DNA from 2 places in the Streptomyces sp. NPDC047525 genome. Region 2 is predicted to be linked to the other one. Evidence: riboswitches for the same ligand, from Rfam matches in the RefSeq annotation. Region 2 holds a riboswitch; the other holds the start of a gene.
The links. Region 2 has a riboswitch for ZMP and ZTP ahead of glyA (serine hydroxymethyltransferase). Riboswitches for the same ligand answer to the same signal wherever they lie in the genome.
Positions count from the first base shown of each region.

Region 1: another riboswitch for ZMP and ZTP. It lies ahead of ABZ833_RS06680 (tetrahydrofolate dehydrogenase/cyclohydrolase catalytic domain-containing protein); the one in region 2 lies ahead of glyA (serine hydroxymethyltransferase).

Region 1 is NZ_JBEYTL010000002.1:309,119-316,546, forward strand. Features, by position in the region: gene ABZ833_RS06655 (ABC transporter ATP-binding protein) at 1-126, shown strand, start outside; gene ABZ833_RS06660 (ABC transporter permease) at 219-1,391, shown strand; partial or broken gene ABZ833_RS06665 (PPOX class F420-dependent oxidoreductase) at 1,534-1,965, shown strand; gene ABZ833_RS06670 (LysR family transcriptional regulator) at 2,079-2,930, opposite strand; gene ABZ833_RS06675 (EamA family transporter) at 3,034-3,918, shown strand; gene ABZ833_RS06680 (tetrahydrofolate dehydrogenase/cyclohydrolase catalytic domain-containing protein) at 3,945-4,805, opposite strand; ZMP/ZTP riboswitch at 4,827-4,912, opposite strand; gene ABZ833_RS06685 (DMT family transporter) at 5,057-6,037, shown strand; gene ABZ833_RS06690 (leucyl aminopeptidase) at 6,034-7,428, shown strand, end outside.
Region 2 is NZ_JBEYTL010000013.1:132,358-139,785, reverse strand. Features, by position in the region: gene glyA (serine hydroxymethyltransferase) at 28-1,350, opposite strand; ZMP/ZTP riboswitch at 1,391-1,481, opposite strand; gene rocD (ornithine--oxo-acid transaminase) at 1,593-2,795, shown strand; gene ABZ833_RS32050 (BTAD domain-containing putative transcriptional regulator) at 2,817-6,491, opposite strand; gene ABZ833_RS32045 (NADP-dependent oxidoreductase) at 6,719-7,428, shown strand, end outside.

The DNA of each region.
Region 1 (7,428 bases), on a different contig from region 2:
CGGGACATCGCGGGCTCCCTGCCGCGCGAGGTCCGCATCAAGGACGGCCGCATCGAAGAAGACGCGACCGACGCGACCGGTTCCACCGACGCGGCCGGCCTGCTCCCCGAGGAGGCCCTGCGATGAGCCCGACCAAGGAGTTGAGTACGACAGGGGAGCGGGGCACGGCGCGCGAGCTGACCCGTCCCGCGCCGCCGCCGCGCCCCAAGCCGGCCCGGATGGGCCCGGCCGACGTGCTGCGGGTCGGCGGATCGGGGCTGCGCTCGCGCCCCATGCGGGTGTTCCTCTCGGCGCTCGGCATCGCCATCGGCATCGCCGCGATGGTCGGCGTGGTGGGCATCTCCACCTCAAGCAGCGAGGACCTCAACCGGCGGCTCGCCGCGCTCGGCACGAACCTCCTGACCGTCTCGCCGGGCCAGTCCTTCGCCGGTGACGCGGCCCATCTGCCCGACTCCTCCGTCGACATGATCGGCAACATCAAGGACGTCGAGTCGGTCTCCGCCATCGGCAAGACGAGCGCCAAGGTCTACCGCAACGACCACATCAAGAAGGAGGAGACCGGCGGCCTCAACGTCTACGCGGCCCGCACGGATCTGCCGAGGACCGCGGGCGCGGAGGTCGTCGACGGCCGCTGGCTCAACGCCGCGAACCAGCGCTACCCGGCCGTCGTGCTCGGCCCCAAGGCCGCCGAACAACTGGGCGTCTTCCGGGCCGGACCCGACACCAAGGTGTGGCTGGGCGGACAGTGGTTCACCGTCGTGGGGATCCTCGCGCCCAACGAGCTCGTCCCCGACCTGGACTCGGCCGCGCTGGTCGGCTGGCCCGTCGCGGAGAAGGAGCTGGACTTCGACGGCTACCCGACGACGGTCTACACCCGCGCCGAGGAATCCGCCGTGAGCGACGTCCAGTCCGTGCTCGGCGCCACCGCCAACCCGGAGAACCCCAGCGAGGCCAACGTCTCCCGCCCCTCCGACGTCCTGGAGGCCAAGGAGGCCACCGACGACACCCTCAGCGGACTGCTGCTCGGCCTTGGCGCGGTCGCCCTGCTGGTCGGCGGGGTCGGCGTCGCCAACACCATGGTCATCTCGGTCCTTGAACGCCGCTCGGAGATAGGCCTGCGCCGCTCGCTGGGCGCCACACGCGGCCAGATCCGTACGCAGTTCCTCTGCGAGGCCCTGCTGCTTTCGGCGCTCGGCGGCGTCGGCGGTGTCCTGCTCGGTATCGCCGTCACCTCCGGCTACTCCACCTACCAGGGCTGGCCCTCGGTGGTGCCGGTCTGGGCGATGGCGGGCGGTGTCGGCGCGACCCTGGTCATCGGCGGACTCGCCGGCTTCTATCCCGCGGTCCGCGCGGCGCGGCTGCCTCCCACGGAGGCGCTCGCCACGACCTGACCCCCTCAATCCGTCACCCAACAGACGCGGTGCCTTCGTCAGCCCAAATCCCCCGCGGGCGACGAGGGCATCGCTTTGTGCCGGGCAACTCCCAGAACCGTTCCGCTGCCTGGACGGTCGCCCCCTCTCGTATTCTCGCCACATGACTGAGCACTTAGGGAAAGTCGACGAAACCGCCCTGCTCGATCTGCTCCAGGAGCAGCGCATCGGCACGCTCGTCACCCTCAAACGCGACGGCCGCCCGCAGCTCTCGAACGTCGGCTATGCCTTCGACCCGCAGGAGCGCGTCATCCGCCTCATGGTGACCGACAGCCGCGCCAAGACCCGCAATCTGCGCCGTGATCCGCGCGCGAGCTTCCTCGTCACCGACGGCGCCGGTTTCTCGTACATGATCGCCGAGGGCGACGCCGAGCTCACGCCGGTCGTGACCGACCCGCATGACGCGGTCGCCGATGAACTGGCCCTGGTCTTCCGGGGGTTCCAGGGCGAGCACCCGGACTGGGAGGGGTTCCGCGCCGCGATGGTGAAGGAGCGGCGCCTGGTGATCCGGCTGCACGTCAAGCACCTCTACGGAGCCGCAGGGAAGCGGATCCTCGCGGGCAGCGGGCCCAAGGGACCCGGCGCGGCGCCGGTGGGCGCGGTGGCGGGGCGGCCCGGTCTGCAGCTGGGCACGGGAGAGCCGCCGCCTCACATGCGGTAGAGGTCCGTCAGGAGCGCCACGGCCGCGTGCGTCATCGGGTGCGGGTCGTGGCGGCGCCAGATGAGATGCACGGCGATGGGGCCGGCGTCGCGCAGCGGCCGGAACACGACGCCGTCGCGGCGGTACTGGTTGGCGGTGCTCTCCGGGGTGAGGCCGACGCAGCGGCCCGACGCGACGACGGCCAGCCAGTCGTCGATGTCCTGGGTGTACTCCACCGGGGGGCGGGCCTCTTCGGGCCACAGCTCGGCGGTGGTGGTGCCGGTGCGCCGGTCGATGAGGAGCGTCCGGTCCCGTATGTCGGCCAGCGGGATGGATCGCCTCCTGGCCCACGGGTCGTCGCTCGCCAGGGCGCAGAAGCGGCGCTCGTGACCGACGACGGCGCTGGCGAACCGTGCCTCGTTGAAGTCGGTGCGGACGACGGCGAGGTCGCACAGGCCCTCGGCGAGGCCGCCGGTCGCGGAGTTCGTCCGGATCAAGTACAGCTCGACGTCGGGGTGTCCGGCTGCCCAGCGGCGCTGGAACTCCGCCGTGTGGCGGCCCATCGCGGACCAGGCGTGGCCGATGCGCAGCCGGGTGTGTCCGGTGGTGGCCTCGCGGATGAGGTCGTCGGCCTCCGCGAGCAGATGCCGGGCCCGTGCCAGTACCTGCACGCCCGCCGTCGTGGGCGTGACGCTCCGGCTCGTACGGTGCAGGAGGCGCACCCCGAGCACGTCCTCGAGCCCGCCGAGGGTTCGCGAGACGGCGGCCTGGGAGACACCCAACTCGGCGGCGGCATCGGTGAAACCGCCGGTGTCGACGATGGCGACCAGGCAGCGCAGATGCCGCAGTTCCAGATCCATCACCACAGCGTACGGGCGACCGGAACTCATGGATGACCAGAGCGTATGGATGAGTGCTCGCATGCATTTTTCGTATGCTCGCGGGTGACGCATCCTGCGGTGCATGCGAACGTCCCAGAGCCCCGCCGTGCCCGCTGTCGTCCCCGGCGATCGGGAGGCGGGTCCACGAGGCCGCTTCCCCGGCATGGCGATGATGTTCGGCAGCGGCCTGTCCAACCAAGTCGGCGCCGCCACAGGCGCCCTGGCGTTCGGTGTGATCGGTCCTGCCGGTGTCGTCGCCGTGCGGCAATGGGTCGCGGGAGCCGTGCTCCTGGCCGTGGGCAGGCCCAAGGTGCGCGCCTTCACCTGGCGCCAGTGGTGGCCGCTGCTGTGCCTGGCCGCGGTCTTCGCCACCATGAACCTCTCCCTGTACACCGCGATCGACCGTGTGGGTCTCGGCCTCGCGGTGACGCTGGAGTTCCTGGGCCCGCTCGCGGTCGCGCTCGCGGCCTCCCGCCGTGCGGTGGACCTCGGCTGCGCGGTCGTGGCGGGGGCGGCGGTGGTCGCCCTGGCCCGCCCGCAGCCCAGCACGGACTACGCGGGCATCGCGCTCGGCCTGCTCGCCGCGGTCTGCTGGGCCTCGTACATCCTGCTCAACCGCACGGTCGGCGCCCGCCTCCCGGGCGTCGAGGGATCGGCCGCCGCCGCGGGAGTCTCCGGGCTCCTCTACCTGCCCGTCGGCATCGCGGTTCTCGCCCACCGCCCGCCGACGGCCACCGCCCTGGCCTGCGCGGCCACCGCGGGCATCCTCTCCTCCGCGGTCCCGTTCCTCGCCGACCTGCTCGCCCTGCGCCGGGTCGAGGCCCGCTTCTTCGGGATCTTCATGAGCGTCAACCCGGTTCTCGCGGCGCTGGTGGGCATGGTCGTCCTCGGTCAGTCCCTGGACTGGGTGGAGTGGACGGCCATCGCGGCGATCGTGACGGCGAACGGGGTCAGCGTCCTGAGGTGACCGCCTGATCCCCGAGACGGCCGCGCTCAGCCGAGACCGAGCTGCCGTGTCGCCGCGTCGACCGTCTGGGCGAGGAGGACGGCGATGGTCATGGGGCCGACTCCGCCGGGCACGGGAGTGATCAGGCTCGCGCGCTCCAGGGCGGAGTCGAAGTCGACGTCACCCACATTGCCCGCGTTGTAGCCCGCGTCGATCACCACGGCCCCGGGCTTGATGTCCGCGCCGGAGATGAAGCGCGGCTTGCCGACCGCCGCGATCAGGACATCGGCCTGCCGCACGATCGAGGTCAGGTCGGCGGTGCGCGAGTGGCAGTACGTGACCGTCGCGTCCCTGCCCAGGAGCAGCATGCCCGCGGGCTTGCCGAGGATGGCGCTGCGGCCCACGACGACGGCGTGCTTGCCGGTGAGATCGACGTCGTACGCGTCGAGCAGGCGCATGATGCCGCCGGGCGTGCAGGACACGAAGCCGGGCAGGCCGAAGCCCATCGCCGCGAACGAGTGCATGGTGACGCCGTCGACGTCCTTGGCCGGCGCGATCGCCTCGAAGGCGGCGCGCTCGTCGATGTGGGGCCCGACGGGGTGCTGCAGCAGGATGCCGTGCACGGTCGGGTCCTGGGAGAGACCGGTGATCGTCGCGACCAGTTCCTCGGTGCCGACCGAGGCGGGCAGGGCCACGTGGCGCGACTCGATGCCGGCCTTCTCGCAGCGGGCGCGCTTCATGCGTACGTAGGTCACTGATGCGGGGTCCTCGCCGACCAGGACGGTCGCCAGGCAGGGGCGCTGCCCGGTGCGCCGGAGGATGTCCGCCGCGCTCGCGGAGGTGGTTTCGACGATCTGGCGGGCGAGGCCGGTGCCGTCCATCAGGCGAGCCGTCTGCGTCTGGGGCATGTGCCACTCCTGGAGTTCAGGGTGAGTCGCCCAGGCGCGCGGCATCGACACGATGTCAGGCCGCTCCCCGGTGGTACTCCACCTCAGCGCCAGTTACGGCCCGCCTCTCACCCTAAAGGACGGTGCGGGGCCGGAGGACGCGGGCGCCGTGGATGTAGCTGAGCTTAAAAGAGATTCAAAACTCTTTGCTTGTCCTTCCTGGTCGGTGACGGCATCGTTCACTGACAACGGCCAGAGCGAGGAGAACAACAGTGAACGGCGTCCCGGGGAGAACGTGGGCAGCGGCGAGGGTGGGTGTGCTCGCCCTCCTCTGGGGATCCACCTTCCTCTGGATCAAACTGGCCCTGGAGGGTCTGTCACCCGTGCAGGTCACGCTCCTGCGCTGCACCCTCGGGGCGGCGACCTTGACGGTCCTGCTCTTCAGCACGCGCAACCGTCTTCCGCAGGGCCGTGCGGTGTGGAAGCACATCTTCGTCGCCGCCTTCTTCTGCAATGCCCTGCCCTTCGGCCTCTTCAGCGTCGGCCAGCAGACGGTCGACTCCGGGGTGGCCGGCGCGCTGAACGCGACGACTCCGCTGTGGTCCGTCCTGATCGGCCTCGCCATCGGCACGGAACGAGGACTGCGCCCCGTCCGCCTCGCCGGGCTCCTGCTCGGCTTCGCCGGTACGTCGTTGATCTTCGCCCCGTGGCAGCAGTCAGGACTGACGAGTTGGGGTGCCCTCGCGATCGTGGGCGCGGCGGCGAGCTATGCCGTCGGCTTCGCGTACATGGGTCACCACCTCGTCGGGAAGGGCATGCCCACCCTGTCCCTCTCCGCGGCCCAGCTCATGGCGGCGACGGGTCTGACGGCCCTTGCCCTGCCGGTCGGCGGCCTGGAGACCATCCACGTGGACAGCACGGCTCTCATCGCCGTCGTCATCCTGGGGATCTTCGCCACCGGCATCACCTTCCACCTCACCTACCGGATCATCGCGGACGAGGGTGCGACCAACGCGGCGACGGTCGGCTACCTGCTGCCGGTGGTCTCCGTGGCGTTGGGCGCCATCGTGCTCGACGAGGCCTTCAGCTTCCGGGTGGCCGCGGGCATGGCGGTCGTCCTCGTCGGGGTCGGCATGACACGTCGGCAGAAGCGGAAGCCGGATCCATTGGCCACGGAAGCCGGGGCGGATCGATCGGCCACGGAAGCCGTGGCTGTCCCGGCGGCCGAGAAAGAACAGGACGCACTCAAGTGACCGAAGTGACCGTGACCACCTCTTTGGTGACGACACAGCCCGCGGACGCGTACGTGATCGGTGTCGCCCAAGGCCCCAAAGGGCCGCTGCCGACACCCGAAGCACAGGCCGTGGCCGAGGCGTTCGCCGGGACGCCGGCCGAGACCCTCGACGCACTCGGCATGACCGGCGCCGCGGGCGAGGCAGTCGCCGTCCCCGCGCCGAAGGGCCTCGGCGCCGCCCTGGTGCTCGCGGTCGGGCTCGGCGAAGCCGACGGCACCGGCGGGCACGACGCCGAGGCGCTGCGCCGCGCCGCCGGTGTGGCGGCCCGGACGCTGGCCGGCAGGGCGCGGGCGGTGCTTGCCCTGCCTGCGGGCACGGCCGATGCCGTGGAAGCGGTGGCGCTGGGCGGTCTGCTGGGTGCGTACGCCTTCACCGCCTACCGCACCGGGGGCCACGACAAGCCGCCCGTCGGCGAGCTCGCGATCCTCACCGGCCTCAAGGACGCGGAAGCGGCGGTGCGCCGCGCCACGGTGGTCGGCCAGGAGCTGAACCGCTCCCGGGATCTCGTCAACACACCGGCGAACGACCTGTATCCGGAGACATTCGCCGCCACCGTGCGGGCGGTCGGCGCGGAGCACGGACTCGCGGTCGAGGTGCTGGACGAGAGGGAGCTGGCCGAGCAGTCCTTCGGCGGCATCCTCGGCGTCGGACAGGGCTCGGCCCGACCGCCGCGGCTCGTGAAGATCGCCCACACCCATCCCGATGCGCGGACGGACCTCGCCTTCGTCGGCAAGGGCATCACCTACGACTCGGGAGGCATCTCACTGAAGCCGGTCGGCTTCAACGAGATCATGAAACGCGACATGTCGGGTGCGGCGGCGGTGTTCGCCGCGGTCACGGCCGTCGCGCGGCTCGGTCTGCGGGTGAATGTCACCGGTTGGCTCGCGCTCGCGGAGAACATGCCGTCCGGCTCCGCCGCCCGCCCGGGGGACGTGCTGCGGATGTACGGCGGCAAGACCGTCGAGGTGCTGAACACCGACGCCGAGGGACGCCTCGTCCTCGCGGACGCCTTGGTGCGCGCGGGCGAGGAGGAGCCGGATGCCGTCGTGGACGTGGCCACGCTGACCGGTGCGATGCGGCTCGGCCTCGGTAATCGCGTCTTCGGCGTGATGTCCACCGACGACGCCTTCCGCCAGCGAGTGGTGGACGCCGCGGGAAGGGCAGGCGAACAGGCCTGGCCGATGCCGCTGCCCGCCGAGCTGCGCGAGAGCCTGGACTCCTCGGTGGCCGACATCGCCAACCAGGGGGAACGGATGGGCGGCGGGCTCGTCGCCGGTCTGTTCCTCAAGGAGTTCGCGCCGGACGGCATCCCCTGGGCGCACCTCGACATCGCGGGACCCGCCTTCCAC
Region 2 (7,428 bases):
GGCCGGAGCGGCTGTTCGGCCCGGCGGTCAGTGGGCCGGCAGGCCCGGGGCCGGATGGGCGGCCATCAGGTCGGCGACCTCGGACCGGATCTTCGTCAGGGCGTCCTCGTCACCGGCACGGGCCGCGGCGACGCCTCGGTCGATCCAGTCGGCGACGGTCGGCATGTGCTGCGTTCCCAGGCCTCGGGAGGTGAGCGAGGGGGTGCCGATGCGGACGCCGGAGGGGTCGAAGGGCTTCCTCGGGTCGTACGGCACGGTGTTGTAGTTGACGACGATCCCGGCCCGGTCGAGGGCCTTGGCGGCGACCTTGCCCGGGACGTCCTTGGGGGTGAGGTCCATCAGGATCAGGTGGTTGTCGGTGCCGCCGGAGACCAGGTCGAAGCCTCGGGCGAGCAGTGCTTCGGCGAGGGCCTGGGCGTTGGCGACGACCGCGTGGGCGTAGTCGCGGAAGGAGGGCTGCGACGCCTCGTGCAGGGCAACGGCGATGGCGGCGGTGGTCTGGTTGTGCGGGCCGCCCTGCAGGCCGGGGAAGACCGCCTTGTCGATGGCCTTGGCGTGCTCCTCGCGGGACATCAGCATCGCGCCGCGCGGGCCGCGCAGGGTCTTGTGGGTGGTCGTGGAGATCACGTCGGCGTGCGGCACCGGTGAGGGGTGCGCGCCGCCCGCGATCAGGCCGGCGATGTGCGCGATGTCGGCGACGAGGACGGCCCCCGCCTCGTGGGCGATCTCGGCGAAGGCGGCGAAGTCGATGGTGCGAGGGAGGGCGGTGCCACCACAGAAGATCAGCTTGGGGCGTTCCTTGAGAGCGAGGTCGCGCACCTCGTCGAAGTCGATGCGGCCGGTGTCGTGGCGGACGCCGTACTGGACTCCGCGGAACCACTTGCCCGTGGCGGATACACCCCAGCCGTGGGTGAGGTGGCCGCCCATCGGGAGGGCCATGCCCATCACGGTGTCACCGGGTTCGGCGAAGGCGAGGTAGACGGCGAGGTTGGCCGGGGAGCCGGAGTAGGGCTGGACGTTGGCGTGCTCGACGCCGAAGACGGACTTGGCGCGGGCGACGGCGAGGCGTTCGACGGGGTCGATGTTCTGCTGGCCCTCGTAGTAGCGGCGGCCCGGGTAGCCCTCGCTGTACTTGTTCTGCAGGACCGTGCCGGAGGCTTCGAGGACGGCGGTGGAGACGTAGTTCTCGCTGGGGATCAGGCGCAGGGTGTCGGCCTGGAGCTGCTCCTCGGCGCCGACGAGCGCGGACAGCTCGGGGTCCTGTGCGGCGAGCGCGGGGTGGCTGAGGGTGTTCGGGGCATCCGCGGAGACCGCGGAATGCGAGGAACTGGGCGAAGGGGAGTGAGTCATGGCGTCCTCCGGGGCGAGCGGTGCGTGTCCGGTCGTGGTCCCGGGGTGCCCAGGCGGTCGGCACCTCGAAGGTTCTGCCTCGCACGGCTTCCTCGGGGTCCGTTCCCCGTGCGCCAGTCGCCGTGCTGTAGAGACCAGCCTATCGGGCACGCCGGGTCGGCAGGTTTCCTCGTCCGGGATCCGAGCGACGATAGAACTTGGGCGCCACACCCGCCCCATGCCGCAGGACGAACGGAGACCCCGTGTCGACTACCGAAGAGTTCATCACGTCGGCCGAAGCGCACAGCGCGCACAACTACCACCCGCTGCCCATCGTGGTCGCGTCGGCCGAGGGTGCCTGGATGACGGACATCGAGGGGCGCCGCTACCTCGACATGCTCGCCGGGTACTCGGCGCTGAATTTCGGGCACGGCAACCGCCGCCTGATCGACGCGGCCAAGGCGCAGCTGGAGCGGGTGACTCTCACCTCGCGGGCGTTCCACCACGACCGGTTCGCCGACTTCTGTACGCGGCTCGCGGAGCTGTGCGGCAAGGAGATGGTGCTGCCGATGAACACCGGCGCGGAGGCGGTGGAGACGGCCGTGAAGACGGCCAGGAAGTGGGGGTATCAGGTCAAGGGCGTGCCCGACGGGCGGGCGAAGATCGTCGTCGCGCGCGACAACTTCCACGGGCGGACCACGACCATCATCAGCTTCTCGACGGACCCCGAGGCGCGTGCGGACTACGGCCCGTACACGCCGGGTTTCGAGATCGTGCCGTACGGCGATCTGACCGCGCTGCGGGCCGCGGTCACGGAGAACACCGTGGCCGTGCTCCTCGAGCCGATCCAGGGCGAGGCCGGGGTTCTGGTGCCGCCGGCCGGATATCTCCAGGGCGTAAGGGAGTTGACCAAGGAGCGGAACGTCCTCTTCATGGCGGACGAGATCCAGTCGGGGCTCGGCAGGACGGGCAGGACGTTCGCGTGCGAGCACGAGGGCGTGGTGCCGGACGTGTACATCCTGGGCAAGGCGCTCGGCGGGGGCGTCGTGCCGGTGTCCGCGGTGGTCGCGGACGCGGATGTCCTTGGGGTGTTCAAGCCCGGGGAGCACGGGTCGACGTTCGGCGGCAATCCGCTGGCGTGCGCGGTGGCGCTTGAGGTCGTCGCCATGCTGAGCTCGGGCGAGTTCCAGCAGCGGGCCACCGAGCTGGGCGAGCATCTGCACGCTGAGCTGGGGCTGCTCGCGGGCACGGGCGCGGTGACGCAGGTGCGGGGCCGCGGGCTGTGGGCGGGCGTCGACATCGAGCCGTCGCACGGCACGGGCCGCGAGATCTCCGAGAAGCTGATGGACCGGGGTGTGCTGGTCAAGGACACCCACGGGTCGACGATCCGGATCGCGCCGCCGCTGGTGATCAGCAAGGAGGACCTGGACTGGGGGCTTGATCAACTGCGGGCTGTGCTGGCCTAGTACCGCTTGTCGGGGGCCCGGTCAGTCGCCGGTGGCCGGGCCGCTCGTCAGTGGGCCGTCCGCCGGGTCCGGGGCGGGGGCGTCGTGGCCGCGGGTGTACGCGGCCGCGTAGCCGTCCTCGCCGAGGGCTGTGCGGGAGCGTCGTGCGGCGCGGTCGACGTCGAAGCGTTCGGCCTGCGGCAGGGGGCTGCCGGTCGCCTCGCGCAGGGCGGCAGCGGATCCGAGGAGTTCGGCGGCGCGGGTGTGGTCGTGCGCGAGGGAGCGGGCTCCGGCCAGGCCTTCGAGGGCCTGGGCGACCGCGCGCTCGTCGCCCGTGCCGCGGGCCACGGTGAGGCCCTCCCGGTGGAGTTCCTCCGCGCGCGCCGCGTCACCGCGCTGCTCGGCGACGTAGCCGAGCTGGGCCAGGATCAAGGCGGTGCCGGAGTGGACACCGAGGCGGCGGTTCCAGGCGAGCCAGGGCTGGAGGTACTTCTCGGCGGCGTCGAGCTCGCCGAGGCGGCGGGCGCCGATGGCCAGGCCCGTCTCGGCGAACTGCTGCGCGGGCCCGTGCGAGTGCTGCGCAGCGAGGCGGGCGGCGCGCTCGTGGAAGTCGGTGGCCGCGGCGTCGTCACCGGTGAGCAGGGCGATGCGGCCGAGGCGGGCGAGACGGAAGGACACGTCGGTCCACAGCTGGAGCTCCTCCGCGCCGCGCATGCCGTCGCGGTGGAGCCGGGCGGCGCCCTCGTAGTCGGCGGCGATCTCGGCGAGCACGCCCAGCTGCTCGGAGGCCTGCAACTGGCCCCAGCGGTCGCCGAGTCCGGCGAACAGGGCGGCGCTGGCCTCGGCGTCGCGCCGCAGGGTCGCGAGGTCGCCGCGGTAGAGGGCGCGGGTGGCACGGGTACTGAGCGCGGCGGCCACGCCCCAGCGGTCGTCCGCCGCGCGGAACTCCTCCAGGAGCGCGTCGACCTGGGTCTCCTCGCTCCTCGTACGGTCGAATCCGCAGCGGGCGTAGGCGAGGAGCCAGCGGGAGCGGAGGTCGGCGCCTTCCACGTCGGCATCGGTGGCGATGTCGGTGTAGGGGGCGTCGTCGCCGGTGAGCAGGGCGAGGGCGGCGCGGGCCGTGCGGGCGGAGGCGCGGGGCCGGGCCGTGGCGGTGACGGTGGCTGTTTCCCCGGACGGGGGCAGGCTCAGGGCGAGGGTCAGGGAGCGTTCCGCTTCGCCCAGGCGACCGCGCAGGAACCAGTACCAGGTCAGGGAGTTGGCCAGGCGCAGGGCGAGGGCGGCGTCGCCTTCGGCCTGCGCCCACTCCAGCGCGGTGCGCAGGTTGACGGCTTCGGAGTCGAGGCGGTGCAGCCACTGTTGCTGGCCGGGGCCGAGGAGTTGGGGGGCGGCGCGTTCGGCGAGGTCGGCGTAGTGGTGGGCGTGGCGGCGGCGTACGTCCTTCGTCTCCCCCGCCTCGTCGAGCCGTTCGAGGCTGTAGGCGGTGACGGATTCGAGCATGCGGTAGCGGATGCCGTGGGTGCGGTCGGCTGCTTTGGGGGTCGTGGCGGTGAGGAGGGAGCGGTCGACGAGGCGGGTGACGAGGTCGAGCACGTCCGCTGCGTCGCCGTGAGCGGAGCTGCCGGGAGCGGAGCCGCCAGGAGCGCTGCCAGCGGGAGCGAAGCCGCCGGGAGCGGTGCCACAGGGGGTGAAGCTGCCGTGAGTGAAGCTGCCGGGAGCGGAGCCGCCAGGAGCGGAGCCAGCGGGAGCGAAGCCGCCGGGAGCGGTGCCACAGGGGGTGAAGCTGCCGGGAGTGAAGCTGCCGGGAGCGATGCCGTACACCGCTTCGGCGGAGTCCAGGGTGAAACCGCCGCCGAACACGGCGAGTTGGCGCAGGGCGCCCTGTTCCTCCACCGTCAGCAGCTCCCAGCTCCAGTCGATCATCGCGCGGAGGGTGCGCTGTCGGGCGGGGGCATCCCTGCGTACCTGGTTGAGCAGCCGGAACCGGTCGTGCAGCCGATCGGCGAGGGCGTGCACGCCGAGGGCGCGTACGCGGGTGGCGGCCAGTTCTATGGCCAGCGGAATGCCGTCGAGGCGGCGGCAGATGAGGGCGGCGGCGGGGGTGCTCTCCGCATCCAGCACGAAGCCGGGGGCGGCGGCAGCGGCCCGCTCGGCGAACAACGCCAAGGCCTCGCCCTCCGCGAGCGGCGCGACCGCCTCCAGGGTCTCGCCCGCGAGGGCTAGGGGCTCCTGGCTGGTGGCGAGGACGCGCAACTCAGGGGCGTGTCGGAGGAGTTCGGAGAGCAGGGCGGCCACCTGCTCCAGGACGTGCTCGCAGTTGTCGAGGACGAGGAGGAGACGGCGGGGGGCTAGGGCTCGGGCGAGGAGGCGCACCAGGGTGGGGGTATGGCGGGGGTCGGGGGCGGGCCCGGCGCCGGGGGCGTACCGGGGGCCGGGGGCCTGCCCGGAACCGAGGGCCTGCCCTGCGCCGAACGCCGAGTTCGTTGTGCTCGGCCGCCGCTCGGCCGATGCTGTGGCGGCGCTGCCGTTTGGCTCAGGCGTCCCCTCGCGCGTCCCCTCACTCGCCTCCTCGCGGATGAGTGACGGGTCGTCCCGGATGCCCAGTGTCGCCGCCACCGTTTCGGCGACGTCGCCCTTCGTTCCGGCCAGTTCCACCAGCCAGACGCCCTCCTCGAAGTCGTCCGTGAGCCCCGCCGCCGCCTCCACCGCCAGGCGGGTCTTGCCGACGCCGCCCGGTCCCGTCAGCGTGACGAGGCGTGACGCTCCTACCAGGTCCCGCACCCGGGACACCGCGTCCTCCCGGCCCACGAGGGCGGTGACGGGGGCGGGCAGGTTCGTGCGGGGGTGCGGTTCCTCCGTCTCGGGCCCACTCTGCGCCACCTCAGAGGGCTCGGTGCGCGGCGGTCGCCCTTCCGCCCCTGGTGAGGCCAGCTCCGGTGACTGGCGGAGCATTGCCTCCTGGAGTGCGGCGAGTTCCGCGCCGGGGTCCATGCCCAGGTCGTCCGCCAGGCGCTCGCGCAGGTCCCGATAGGCGTCCAGCGCCTCCGTCGGGCGCCCCGCCAGGTACAGCGCCCTCATGTAAGCGCCCCGCAGCCTCTCCCGCAGCGGCTGCTCGGCCACGAGGTCCGCCAACTCGTCCGCGAGCGCGGCGTGTTCACCCGGGGCGGCCAGGTCCAGGCGCAGCTCCGCCCGCACCTCCTGAGCCGTGAGCCGCTGTTCCTCCAGGCGGGCCACCGCCACCCGCACGAACTCCGCGTCGCGGAAATCCGCGTACGCCGGTCCGCTCCACAGCGTCAGCGCCTCGGAGAGGAGCGAGACCCTCGTCCGCGCATCAAAGGTGTCGTGCGTGCCGTTCGCGTCGTACGCACGTGATGTCAGTGCCACGAACCTGGCCGCGTCCGTCAGTTCCTCCGGCGCCACTCCCTCCGGGGCCCGCAGCAGATACCCGGCCGGGCCGTACGCCACAAGCTCCCGCGCGCCCGGTTCCGCCTTCTCCAGGGCTCTGCGCAGCTGGGAGATCTTGGTCTGGAGGCTGTTGGCGGGGTTGCCCGGCAGCCGTTCGCCCCACAGACCGTCGATCAGGACGTCAGCGGGGACCGGCCGCCCCTGGTGGATCAGGAGATTCGCGAGCAGGGCACGGACCTTCGGCTCGGGAACCGGGACGACCGCCCCGTCCGCCGTGCGCACCGTCAACGGGCCGAGCACCTCGAATCGCATGCCGCCACGTTAATGCGGGTCGGAGCGGGGGTCCCCCACGGCCGTGCACCGGCGGCCGTGCGCGGGCGCCCGTGCGTGGCAGCGCGGCGCCCGTGCGCGAGCCGTCAGTGGTTCGTGCGCGGCCCCGGGCACGGTGGTCCACGTGACCAGGAAGGGCCGGACAGCAGCCCGGTCACACAGACCGAAGCCGAACGCAGCGCAAGCCACGCCCCGGAAGGACCACCACCATGTCCAGCTCCCAGTCCAGCTCCCCCGCCCTCACCACCACCCCCACCACCTCCCGCGAGATCCGCCTCGCCGCCCGCCCCACCGGTGAACCCACCCCCGCCGACTTCGAGCTGGTCACCACCGACATCCCGGAGCCCGCCGAGGGACAGATCCTGGTCCGCAACACCTGGATGTCCGTGGACCCGTACATGAGGGGCCGCATGGACGACGTCCCCTCCTACATCCCGCCCTTCGCAATCGGCGCCGCCCTCGAAGGCGGCGCGGTCGGCGAGGTCGTCGCCTCCCGTGCCGAGCACGTGCCGGTGGGCGCGACCGTCTCGCACTTCCTCGGGTGGCGCGAGTACGCCGTCCTGGACGCCGCCACCGCCACGGTCATCGACACCACGCTCGCCCCGGCCTCCGCCTACCTCGGCCCTCTGGGCACCACGGGCCTGACCGCGTACGCCGTGTTCACCCGCACCGCCCCCGTCCGCGAGGGCGACGTCGTCTTCATCTCCGCCGCGGCGGGCGCGGTCGGCAGCGTCGCGGGGCAGCTGGCCCGCGAGCTCGGCGCCTCCCGCGTGATCGGCTCGGCGGGCGGACCGGCGAAGACCAAGAAGCTGCTCGACACGTTCGGCTACGACGCGGCCATCGACTACCGCCAGGGCGGTATCCCCGAACAGCTCGCCCAGGCCGCCCCCGACGGCATCGACGTCTACCTCGACTCGGT